Linked DNA regions of Prochlorococcus marinus str. MIT 0917. The protein of the gene in region 1 binds, or shares a complex with, the protein of each later gene. Links are inferred from orthologs where the notes say so. Each region holds a gene or a part of one and is shown in the gene's direction. Other genes may lie near its edges.

Evidence for each region. The genes of interacting proteins can lie anywhere in the genome.
Region 2: rpmE (region 1) and rplU share a complex: the UniProt entries of both Bacillus subtilis proteins name them as parts of the 50S ribosomal subunit. The link is inferred for Prochlorococcus marinus str. MIT 0917 from one-to-one orthologs.

Annotation. Positions count from the first base shown.
Region 1 is NZ_CP114784.1:1,078,180-1,084,127, reverse strand. Bases 1-2,844 are described here. They hold rpmE (50S ribosomal protein L31), read left to right. Parts: upstream 1-1,214; coding sequence 1,215-1,475; downstream 1,476-2,844. Other genes in these bases: O5637_RS06285 (HNH endonuclease), read right to left, coding at 2,615-2,844; prfA (peptide chain release factor 1), read left to right, coding at 1,511-2,608; rpsI (30S ribosomal protein S9), read left to right, coding at 770-1,177; rplM (50S ribosomal protein L13), read left to right, coding at 321-773; truA (tRNA pseudouridine(38-40) synthase TruA), read left to right, coding at 1-97. Outside these bases: more of O5637_RS06285, read right to left, coding at 2,845-3,121; alr (alanine racemase), read left to right, coding at 3,195-4,403; O5637_RS06270 (hypothetical protein), read left to right, coding at 4,772-5,629. UniProt on the Bacillus subtilis protein: Binds the 23S rRNA. While neither of the L31 paralogs is essential, this protein seems to function as the main L31 protein.
Region 2 is NZ_CP114784.1:897,687-902,464, forward strand. The notes cover bases 293-3,222. They hold rplU (50S ribosomal protein L21), read left to right. Parts: upstream 293-1,503; coding sequence 1,504-1,941; downstream 1,942-3,222. Other genes in these bases: kaiC (circadian clock protein KaiC), read right to left, coding at 293-879; kaiB (circadian clock protein KaiB), read right to left, coding at 1,010-1,333; rpmA (50S ribosomal protein L27), read left to right, coding at 1,957-2,229; O5637_RS05300 (class I SAM-dependent methyltransferase), read right to left, coding at 2,226-2,978; truB (tRNA pseudouridine(55) synthase TruB), read left to right, coding at 3,075-3,222. In the rest of the region: more of kaiC, read right to left, coding at 1-292; more of truB, read left to right, coding at 3,223-4,019; O5637_RS05310 (SpoIID/LytB domain-containing protein), read right to left, coding at 4,061-4,778. UniProt on the Bacillus subtilis protein: This protein binds to 23S rRNA in the presence of protein L20.

The DNA of each region.
Region 1 (5,948 bases):
TGGTCTTTGTTTGATAAGAGTCGGTTATGAGGAACCACTCTTTTCAAAAGAGAAAAGTTTTGATACTTTTCCTAGTTTTTCTCTTCCAATATTTTAGTGTTCAAAATATACAGAACACATCAAAGATTTATAAATTAAAAATTGGTAATTTTGCTAAATCAGCAATTTAAATTTTATACAAAAAAAAAAGCCAGTTTTAAGCCATGAAAGTGTAGAATCCTTTTTCTGAAGCATCAGATCAATTTTTTGACTTGATAACTTCCATAAACAGCATTATCAAAACGATACTGCTTATTCAGTGTTAAAGGTGTTCAGGAAAAATGAACAAGACATCCGTTCCATCACCGGATTCAATAGATCGCCAGTGGTTTCTGGTTGATGCAGAGAATCAGACTCTAGGTAGACTAGCAACTGAAGTTGCTAGTCTACTTAGGGGTAAAACAAAGCCAAATTTCACTCCTCATTTGGATACTGGTGATTTTGTCGTTGTTGTGAATGCAGAAAAGATCAAAGTGACCGGTAAAAAATCTGATCAAAAACTTTATCGCAGGCACTCTGGACGTCCTGGAGGAATGAAAGTTGAAACCTTTAAGGCTCTTCAATCCAGAATTCCAGAGAGAATAGTTGAGAAGGCAATTAAAGGAATGTTGCCTCATACAAGATTAGGAAGGCAGTTATTTACTAAACTCAAAGTGTATAAAGGCTCTGATCACCCTCATTCAGCTCAAGAACCTAAAATTCTCAATTTAAATTCTGAACCTGTTTCGAAATGAATAGTTCCACAAACAAAGTAGTCTACTGGGGAACTGGTAGACGAAAGACCTCCGTCGCCAGAGTAAGGTTAACCCCTGGAAAAGGTGAAATAATAATAAATGGTCGCCCAGGGAACCATTATTTGAATTTTAATCCAGCATATATATCTGCTGTTAAAGCTCCTCTAAAAACTCTAGGCTTGAGTGAATCATATGATGTTTTAGTGAATGTATATGGCGGAGGTTTGACTGGTCAGTCAGATGCCATAAAGCAGGGAGCTGCTAGGGCTTTATGTGAATTGTCACTTGATAACCGTAAGCCCTTGAAAGTAGAGGGTCATCTTAGTCGAGATCCTAGAGCAAAAGAGAGGCGTAAATATGGTCTCAAAAAAGCTCGTAAGGCTCCACAATTCTCTAAGAGATAATTTTACTTTTCACCTTAAATCTTGCTCTTTTTTTACTATGCCTAAATCAGATATACATCCAACTTGGTATCCAGAAGCAAAAGTTATTTGTAATGGAGAAGTTGTTATGACAACAGGTTCTACGCAGCCTGAAATTCAAGTTGATGTTTGGAGTGGAAACCATCCTTTCTTTACAGGTACCCAGAAAATTTTAGATACGGAAGGAAGAGTGGATAGATTCATGAAAAAATATGGTATGGCTTCATCTGACTCAACTGATGAAAAAGATAAATCTAAAAAAGAACAAAAAGAAATTTGATAGAAGTTGATCTAAAAAATTAGGGAATACAAAGAATGGATTCTTCAACCCTAATAAAACGATTAGAAACAGCTAAAAGTAGTTTTCAAAACTTGGAGTTGCAGCTGGCTGATCCAGATGTTGCATCTGATCCCAAACAGCTTGAGAAAATTGCTAGAGAACGATCACGTTTAGAGCCATTGGTCAATGATTATGCAAAACTCCAAACTATAGAAAGAGAGTTTGTAGAGGCTAAAGATTTAGTAAAAGCAAGTAGAGAAGATAAAGAGATGGAACTTCTTGCTAGAGAAGAACTTGAGAATCTGGAACTTTCAAAAAATGAATTAATTCATAAATTGACTTTGGCTCTTTTACCCAAAGATCCAAGAGATGAAAAAAGTGTAATGCTTGAAATAAGAGCTGGAGCAGGAGGAAATGAAGCTTGTTTATGGGCTGGTGACTTAGCAAGAATGTATGAGAGATATGGACAAAAACTTGGTTGGAATGTAAAGCCCATAAGTTCAACCGAAGCTGATATGGGTGGCTTTCGTGAAATGATTATCTCAGTCAAAGGAGAATCTGTTTATAGCCAATTAAAATTTGAAGCAGGTGTTCATAGAGTTCAAAGAGTTCCATCAACTGAATCCCAAGGACGAGTTCATACTTCTACTGCAACTGTTGCTGTAATGCCAGAAGCTGACCCGGTGGAGGTAAAAATAGAATCTACTGACTTAGAAATAAGTACGGCAAGATCAGGTGGTGCTGGTGGGCAAAATGTAAATAAAGTAGAAACAGCTATTGATTTATTTCATAAGCCCTCAGGTATAAGAGTTTTTTGTACACAGGAACGTTCTCAATTACAAAATAGAGAAAGAGCAATGGAAATTTTAAGAGCTAAATTATTAGAACTAGAAATTGCAGAAGCTAATGCAAAAGAAAGATCAGCTAGATTGTCTCAGGTTGGCACAGGAGATAGAAGTGAAAAGATACGGACTTATAACTACAAAGATAATCGAACGACTGATCATAGATTAGGAATTAATTTTCCCCTTGAACAAGTTCTGGCAGGTCAATTAGAAGATGTTATTGGCGCTTGTATCGCAGAAGAACAAAAAAGGCAAATGGAAGAGCTTAGTAATCAATCAGAAGAGTAAAAGAAACTAAGCTACCCATCCAATCACGTATTTACTCCATTCTTTATGACGACCAGAATGGATTTGTTTTGTGGTTTCAAAACTCATGTTATTTAAAGGTTTATAAGGTTTCGTTTTTAAAGGCATCTTTGCTTCTTCAGGGGTTCTATTGCCTTTCATTACGTTGCATTGAAGACATGCCGTAATCACATTTTCCCAATTGTCAGTTCCTCCTCTACTGCGTGGTAAAACATGATCAATTGAAAGTTTTTTATTTTTCTGGCCACAATATTGACAACAGTTATTATCTCTTTGAAATATGTTTTTTCTAGATAGAGGAATATCACGATATGGCACTCTAATAAATTGTCTTAATCTTATTACCGTTGGAGCTTTTACATCTTGCCTAATATTGTGTGAAATATCCTCTTCAAGACTCTCAGCCTTGCCTTTAAGCATTAAAACAGTCGCGCGACGCCATGAAGTGATGTTCAATGGCTCATAGGACGCATTCAAAACAAGAACTTGACCCATGCAAGCAAGCTAATTAAGCGGCATGCTAGTGGTATTACAGCCTTCTTGCAGTTTCCCTTATTACATTGATTGTATTCAGAGTATGTCAAAGATCAATAACAGTGGAAGGTCTATCACTTTTAGTGGGAAAAATGAAAATGTAATGAATCCTGATCCTCGTAGCCGTGCATGGGTTGAGGTCGATTCGAAAGTTATTGAAAATAATTCAAGAGTCTTGAAAAACTTTATTGGCCCAGAATGTTTACTAATGGCAGTTGTGAAAGCTGATGGATATGGACATGGTGCAGAGACTGTTGCAAATGCAGCTTTACTGGGAGGGGCTGATAGTCTTGGAGTGGCAACTTTAGAAGAAGGAATTCAATTAAGAAATGCTGGCTTGAAGTGTCAGATATTAATTCTTGGAAATTTAATAAATGCAGAAGAACTCTATTATTCCTTTTGCTGGGACCTGATACCTACAATAAGTGGAATTCGTGAGGCGATAATTTGTAATAACATTGCTGAAAATAAGCATAAAAAATTTGTTATTCACTTAAAAGTGGATACGGGTATGACGAGACTTGGCTGTCAATGCAATGAGGTAGAAGAATTAATTTCTAAAATTGATTATTTAGAAAACATATCCTTAAAAGGCATATATAGTCATTTAGCAATGGCTGATAAAGATCTAGAAAGCAATATGAACCAAAGTTTTACTCAGATTCAATTAAATAGATTTGAGAAGGTTTTAAAGGATTTGGGTAAAAGAAATAAGCTTTTATGCAAACATTTAGCAAATTCAGCTGGGACACTTTCAGATCGTCGTCTTCATTTTGATATGGTTCGAGTTGGACTTAGCTTGTATGGTTACTACCCTTTAAATGATTTTGAATCTGATTTGAGACTTGACCCGGCATTGAAAGTTAAGGCTAGAGTTACTTTGGTTAGGGAGGTAGAAAAGGATACAGGAGTGGGATACGGACATTTTTTTAAAACTCAAAGGAAAAGTAAGCTTGCTGTAGTTGCTATTGGCTATGCAGATGGCGTCAGCAGAAATCTTTCTGGAAAAATATCAGCCTCAATAGATGGGTTTTTGGTGCCCCAAGTAGGTGCAATTGCAATGGATCAAATGGTTTTTGATATAACTGATAAACCAGATATTAAAACAGGTCAAGTTTTAACCCTTCTTGGTACTGATGGCGAAGTTTCTATTTCACCCCAAAATTGGTGTGATTTGTCTGGATCAATTCCATGGGAAGTTCTTTGTAGTTTTAGAAATCGTCTTCCTCGAGTTGTCACTTAAAATTTGTAGAGGAGCACAATCTAATATTTTTGAGCTTTTACTTGATAAGGTATTTGTAATGGAGAGGTGGCTGAGTGGTTGAAAGCGGCTCCCTGCTAAGGAGTTACAGGAGGTAACTTCTGTCGAGGGTTCGAATCCCTCCCTCTCCGTTCTTATTTGGAGTAAGAGAGTTTCAAGGAGTTCTAAACAGATTAAAAATACAGTAGTAGTAAAGGTTTAGAGAGATAAAGAGTTTCAAGCGTTCCCTTAGTGTGCCATAGAGATCGGAAATGTGGAGGGGGATTTGTGATGGATAATATGTGGGATTTGAATTTCTGATGATAAAATAAATTGTTTACCTTCTAGATTTAGAGGATTCAGAAAAAAGCATGGATGAGTCGCAACTTAATAATTTAATTCAACAATACGCAAAGTATTTAAATTATCAACAGCAAACATTAGATAGGATAGATTCTATCTTAGAAAAAGATAATCATTATCAAAGAATCTTACAATGTAAGAATGATTTTGCTAAGAATTATGCTCGGCATCATTTTTCTCAGACAGATGAAGATGGACTGACGATTGAAATTAATAAACGTATAATTAAAGGTAAGAAAAAGAAAAATACATTTTTAGAACTTGGAGTAGGTACAGGTTGTGAAAATAATACATTAATCTTATTAGCCATGGGGTGGGAAGGCTCATGGTTTGGTGGAGAAGAACTCTCTTTTGATCACACTATTTCAGATAGACTGAAGTTTCAGAAAATATTTATTTCTAAGGAAAATATCAAAAATATATATGAAAAATCATTACTAGAAAATAAGATTGATCATCACAATTTAATATCAATAGATCTTGATGGCAATGATTATGAAATAGCTAGCTCAATCCTAAATTTAAAAGCTAATCCTGATGTTTTTATTGTTGAATATAATGCTATTTTTCCTCCACAGATTAGATGGGAAATGACCTATAATGAAAAACATCAATGGCAGGGAGATAGTTATTTTGGGGCTTCATTAGCATCTTTTGTAGATTTGTTTAAAAGTCATGAGTACTTCTTGTGTGCTTGTAATCCCTCAACAGGATCAAATGCTTTTTTTGTAAAGAATCAATATAGAGATCTTTTTAAAGATGTACCAGAATCAATCAATGATATTTATATGGAACCAAATTATTTGCTGAGAGCAAAACATCATTGGCCAATAAGTCCTAAGCTTGTGTCTTCTATTATTTCCTGAAGATTAGTATAAATATATATTATTAGAATAAAAAATAAATACAGATTTTACATTGCTAAATTGTTCTAATAATTATTAGAAATAAGAGTTATTAGTATAGAGAATATTTTTCAATGAAGAATATATATATGTTTTTAATTAAGATTTTTCTTTGGAGGGGGATTTAATCGCTCTCCCCTCCTTATCTCTTCCCAACCCGTTCTATCCCGTTCTTTTTCCGCTTATTCTGAATCACTCCCTCTCCGTTCTTGATTTCTTCCATTAAAGAAGGGGGCAAGATTTTGGTTGCCCCCTTTAATTTAAGTTCAGCACTTGTGTA
Region 2 (4,778 bases), 180 kb from region 1 along the record:
ATGAATATAAGCATCTTCAACAAACTTAGAAACTAGCATTGTTTTTCCAGTACCAGTTGCACCAGTTGCAAGAATAATTGAGTCTTGAAAATATCCTCCTCCACACATTTCATCCAAATCGGGAACACCAGAACTGATACGAATATTTGATGATCTTTGAGTCAACCTCATTGCACCTAAAGGGAATGCAACTATTCCTTGTGGACCCATTGTGAAAGGGAATTCACCCTTCATATGTGTAGTTCCTCTTAATTTCAAAATCTCTACAGTTCTTCTCCTCTTCTCTGCCTCTAAAACATTTCTCAAAATAACAACATTGTCAGAAACGAATTCTTCAACTCCATATCTAGCAATTGGACCATATTCATCTATTCTTTCAGTAGTCATAACAGTAGTCACACCTATCTCTTTGAGTCTTGCTATTAGTCGAAAAATCTCTCTTCTAACGACATAAAGAGCATCATATTGTTGAAAAACAGCTGTCATTGAATCTATAGCCACTCTCTTAGCTTTGAACTTTCTAATCGCATAACTGATCCTTTCAATTAAACCTGACAAATCAAAACTCCCAGCTACATCTTGTCCATCTGGGTCTGGAGATGCATCTAAAATAAAAAGTTTATTTTGATCAATTAATCCTTGTAAATCCCAACCAAAGCTTGCAGCATTTCGAATGATATCTAAAGGTGATTCTTCAAAAGTAACAAAAATACCAGGTTCATCAAAATTACATATTCCATGATGAAGATATTGCAAAGAAAAAACAGTTTTACCAGTACCTGATGTTCCGCTAACTAATGTGCTGCGCGCATTAGGCAACCCACCATGACAAATATCATCAAAGCCCTCGATTCCAGTGGGGAGTTTTTGAACATGCATTTTTGGTCTAATTTGTTTCTTGAAGAACGCTAAAAGCTCTTATGTACAAAACATAATAAACAAACTCAAAAAATTGCTTTGTTATCAGATGGGCTTAAGAATTAATTTACTTCTTGTTTAAATAACTCAATTATTTATCTGAAGAGTAAAACATTTCCTGATCTGTTAGTTCGTCATACAACAGGTCCAATCCAATTAAGACTTTTTCTCTATCGGATAGGTCGCCAATTATTCTTCGAACAGGTGGGGGTAAAATCTTAGATAAAGTCGGTGTAGCAAGTATTTTATCTTCTTCGGCTAATTGAGGGCTTTTTAAAACATCAATAACTTTAAGGGCATAGACACCTTTGAATTCACTTTCTAAGATTTCTCTCAACGTATTCAAAGCTCTCATAGAATTTGGTGTATTCCCAGCCACATAAAGCTTGAGAATATATGTCTTTCTTGCATTCATTTAAAACCTCCGAAAAATCCACAGAACATTTGCCCTCCCTAGATCTTGACTAAGTAACCAACAAAAAGCGAAAATGTTAGTTTGTTTTTCGATTACGATTAAGGCTTAATCGATTTAAGTAAGGGCATCCCTTTAATTTTATTTCGAGCCTTAACGTGTCACCAATAATTATGGCTGATAAAAAATCATCTCCCAAGAAGGAAAAATCACAAGATAAAATTTATGCAATAGTCGAAGCATCAGGAAAACAATTTTGGCTTCAACCTAACCGTTATTACGATATAGATAGATGCCATGCAGAAGTTGATGAGGTTTTGACTATTGAAAAGGTTCTTCTTCTTAACGATGGCAAAGATTTAAAGATTGGGAAACCCTATGTCAAAGAGGCGAAAGTACAACTAAAAGTCTTAGAACATAGAAGAGGGCCAAAAATAATTGTTTACAAAATGCGTCCAAAGAAAAAAACAAGGAGAAAAACTGGACACCGTCAAGAACTCACAAGAGTTTTAGTTCAATCCATTTCGGTTGGATCAAAATCTAAAAAAACAAAAGAAACTAAAGGAACCGAAACGACTGCTAATAAAGTAGAATCTGAAAAATCAAATTAAAAGATTACATAAATTATGGCTCATAAGAAAGGTACCGGATCAACTAGAAATGGAAGAGATTCAAACTCAAAAAGACTTGGTGTAAAAGCCTATGGTGGTGAGAAAGTAACAGCAGGATCTATTCTCATCCGTCAAAGAGGTACATCAATTCTTCCAGGGATCAATGTAGGCAGAGGCAAAGATGATACTCTTTTCGCCTTAACTGATGGTTCGGTTCATTTTGAAAGTATTCGTAGAGGATTAAGGAATAGAAAAAGAATTAATATTTCGGCTGTTAAAGCAGGCTAGCTGATACTTTTTAATGGTTTGTAAGCTCGAGTAGTAATTAAAAAAGGATGGAAAACTTCTAAGTAATTCAATTGTAATGTAGAGAAGAAATTCTCAATCAAACCAGGTTCATCAAAGTGAAAAGGATATTCTCCATTTTTCCCTTTATAAAAATACCAATTCAATAGAGCAATTCCATTAGGAGAAAGCTTATCCAAAAAAATTTTTAATTGTTTTGCTGGATCAGGAAGATGTTCAAGGACATCCAAACAAACAAGAGAATCAAAAATCACATCAGATGTGCTTTCTAAATCTCTAAAAACCGAAATCTTATCTTCGACGCCCAATGCCTTAGACCTATGTTGTACAAAACTTCGATTTTGAGGGTTTAGATCCACAAACCAAACATGTTCAACTTCTGTCAAAAACGATGCAGCCAGAGCATGCGTACCAATACCTCCACCAAAATCTAAAACTTTTCCAGAAGCAAATTTTTGTTGTAGACGAAGCGTATCAGCTATGTAATTAGAACTATTTAAATGCCAAGATGCTAGATCTATTAGATGAGCATCTCCAACTTTTTCTTCGTAAAAATCTCTTGCATTGTTCTCAGTAAATGCACCTGGATGCAGAGCTGCCAAATCATCAACACCATTCTGCAATCTTTCATCTAATTGATCATTATTTATATGAAGGAAATCAATAAGGTGTTTTTTCAAGTTAAAGCCATCTTTAAGGAAGCTGGAAATACTTAAATCTAAATTGGTCATATTATTTGGCTCACTGAACACACTGAGTTATAACTTTAAATGTTCGGGGTAACATGAACAATCTTTTCATGTGAGTCTCAACCTACAATATTGATTTTGAAAAAGCCTTTTGGATTTGTTGTCATTGATAAGCCTGCTGGGCTTACTTCCCATGATTGCGTTAATAGACTTAGAAAAGTATTTGGTATCAAAAAAATTGGACATAGTGGAACTCTAGACCCCTCAGTTACTGGAGTACTTCCAATAGCGATAGGCGATGCGACAAGATTAATCTCCTATTTACAAGGGTCTAAAGCTTATAAAGGAATCATTCAGTTAGGAACTACAACGAATACTGATGATATGCAAGGAGAAATTTTAGAATCAAAAATTTGGCCATTAATTAGCGAAAATGATATGAATTATCTACTAGATAATTTCAGAGGCGAGATATTACAAAAACCCCCTATTTTTTCTAGTGTTCATGTTAAAGGAGAGAGAGCTTATAAGAAAGCAAGAAAAGGAGAAAAATTTGATTTGATTCCTAAAAAAGTGACTATAAAAAAATTAAATTTAATAAGCTGGTCTCAAAGTAAAGGTGAGTTATTAGTTGATGTCGAATGCTCAACTGGAACATACATTAGATCCTTGGCTAGAGATATTGGAGATAAGATTGGATGCGGTGGTCATTTAAAAAAGTTACGTCGAACAAAAGCTTATAATTTCAACGAAAATGATTCCGTATTACTACCTGAGAAATCAGAATTTTACCCAGAAGAAACCAAACCTAAAGTTCTTAACCCAACTATTTTTTTTAAACATCTTGCTTCTTTTGAATTAATTTCTGAAGAAGAGATTATTAGTTGGCGCTCAGGAAGAAAGATATGTTTTCAGAATAATGTTAAACGTCTAAAGTTAAGCCAAAATAATGAATTTGAAGATAGTACTTTTCATAATAAAAACATATTAGTATTGGATAAAAAAAATAAAATCCTAGGCATTGGAAATTTAGATGAAAGTTATAGAATCAAACCCCGGGTCGTTTTCAACGCAATTGGTTAAAAAACATCTAGATCCTATAATTAATAGCTGTTAAATAATTACTAATAGGTTTTTATCTGTACTCCCGTATAATAATGTTTTAGAATTCTACGAAAGCCTGCTCCTCTTTCAGCCATTGCCTTTGCCCCCCATTGACTCAGTCCAACACCATGTCCAGCGCCATAACCTTTCACTAATAGAAAGTAATCTGCTGGAATTAGAGGGAGAGGTTCAAGCGCGAAATCTTCAACTACTTTATTATCAGAATTGAATTTATTATCTAGTTTAGTTTGATTAAATTTCAAATTTAAATTAAATTTATTACTTAGTAGTTTTAAATTTTTTCTTAAAGTTTTACCGGAGATAATTTTAGTTCCCTTGGGCCCATAAAGTCTAAGTTTTAAGACTCTATCACTATTACTTTTTTTTATAATTTGAATACTATTTAGTCCACCTAAATCGGAAAATATTTGATCTAATTCTGAAGAACTAATTTTTTTTGACCATCTATATTTTTCACTATTTTGATCATAATCAACAACACTCCTTAAGTAAGGCAATTGATACTTCCAGACTTGACCAGAATTTTCAGTTCTACCACCAGAACTACTATGAAAAACTGCCTCTATAAGTTTATTTTTATAAAACAATGCAAGTGAACTTGTACTTCTAACTGCCCTATTTATTTTTGTTGTTTCAGCTTCAAGTCCTAAATAAACTTGATTAGATTGATTTGAATGAATATCAAAAAATTTATTCTTCCCTAAAAGTTTTAAAGCA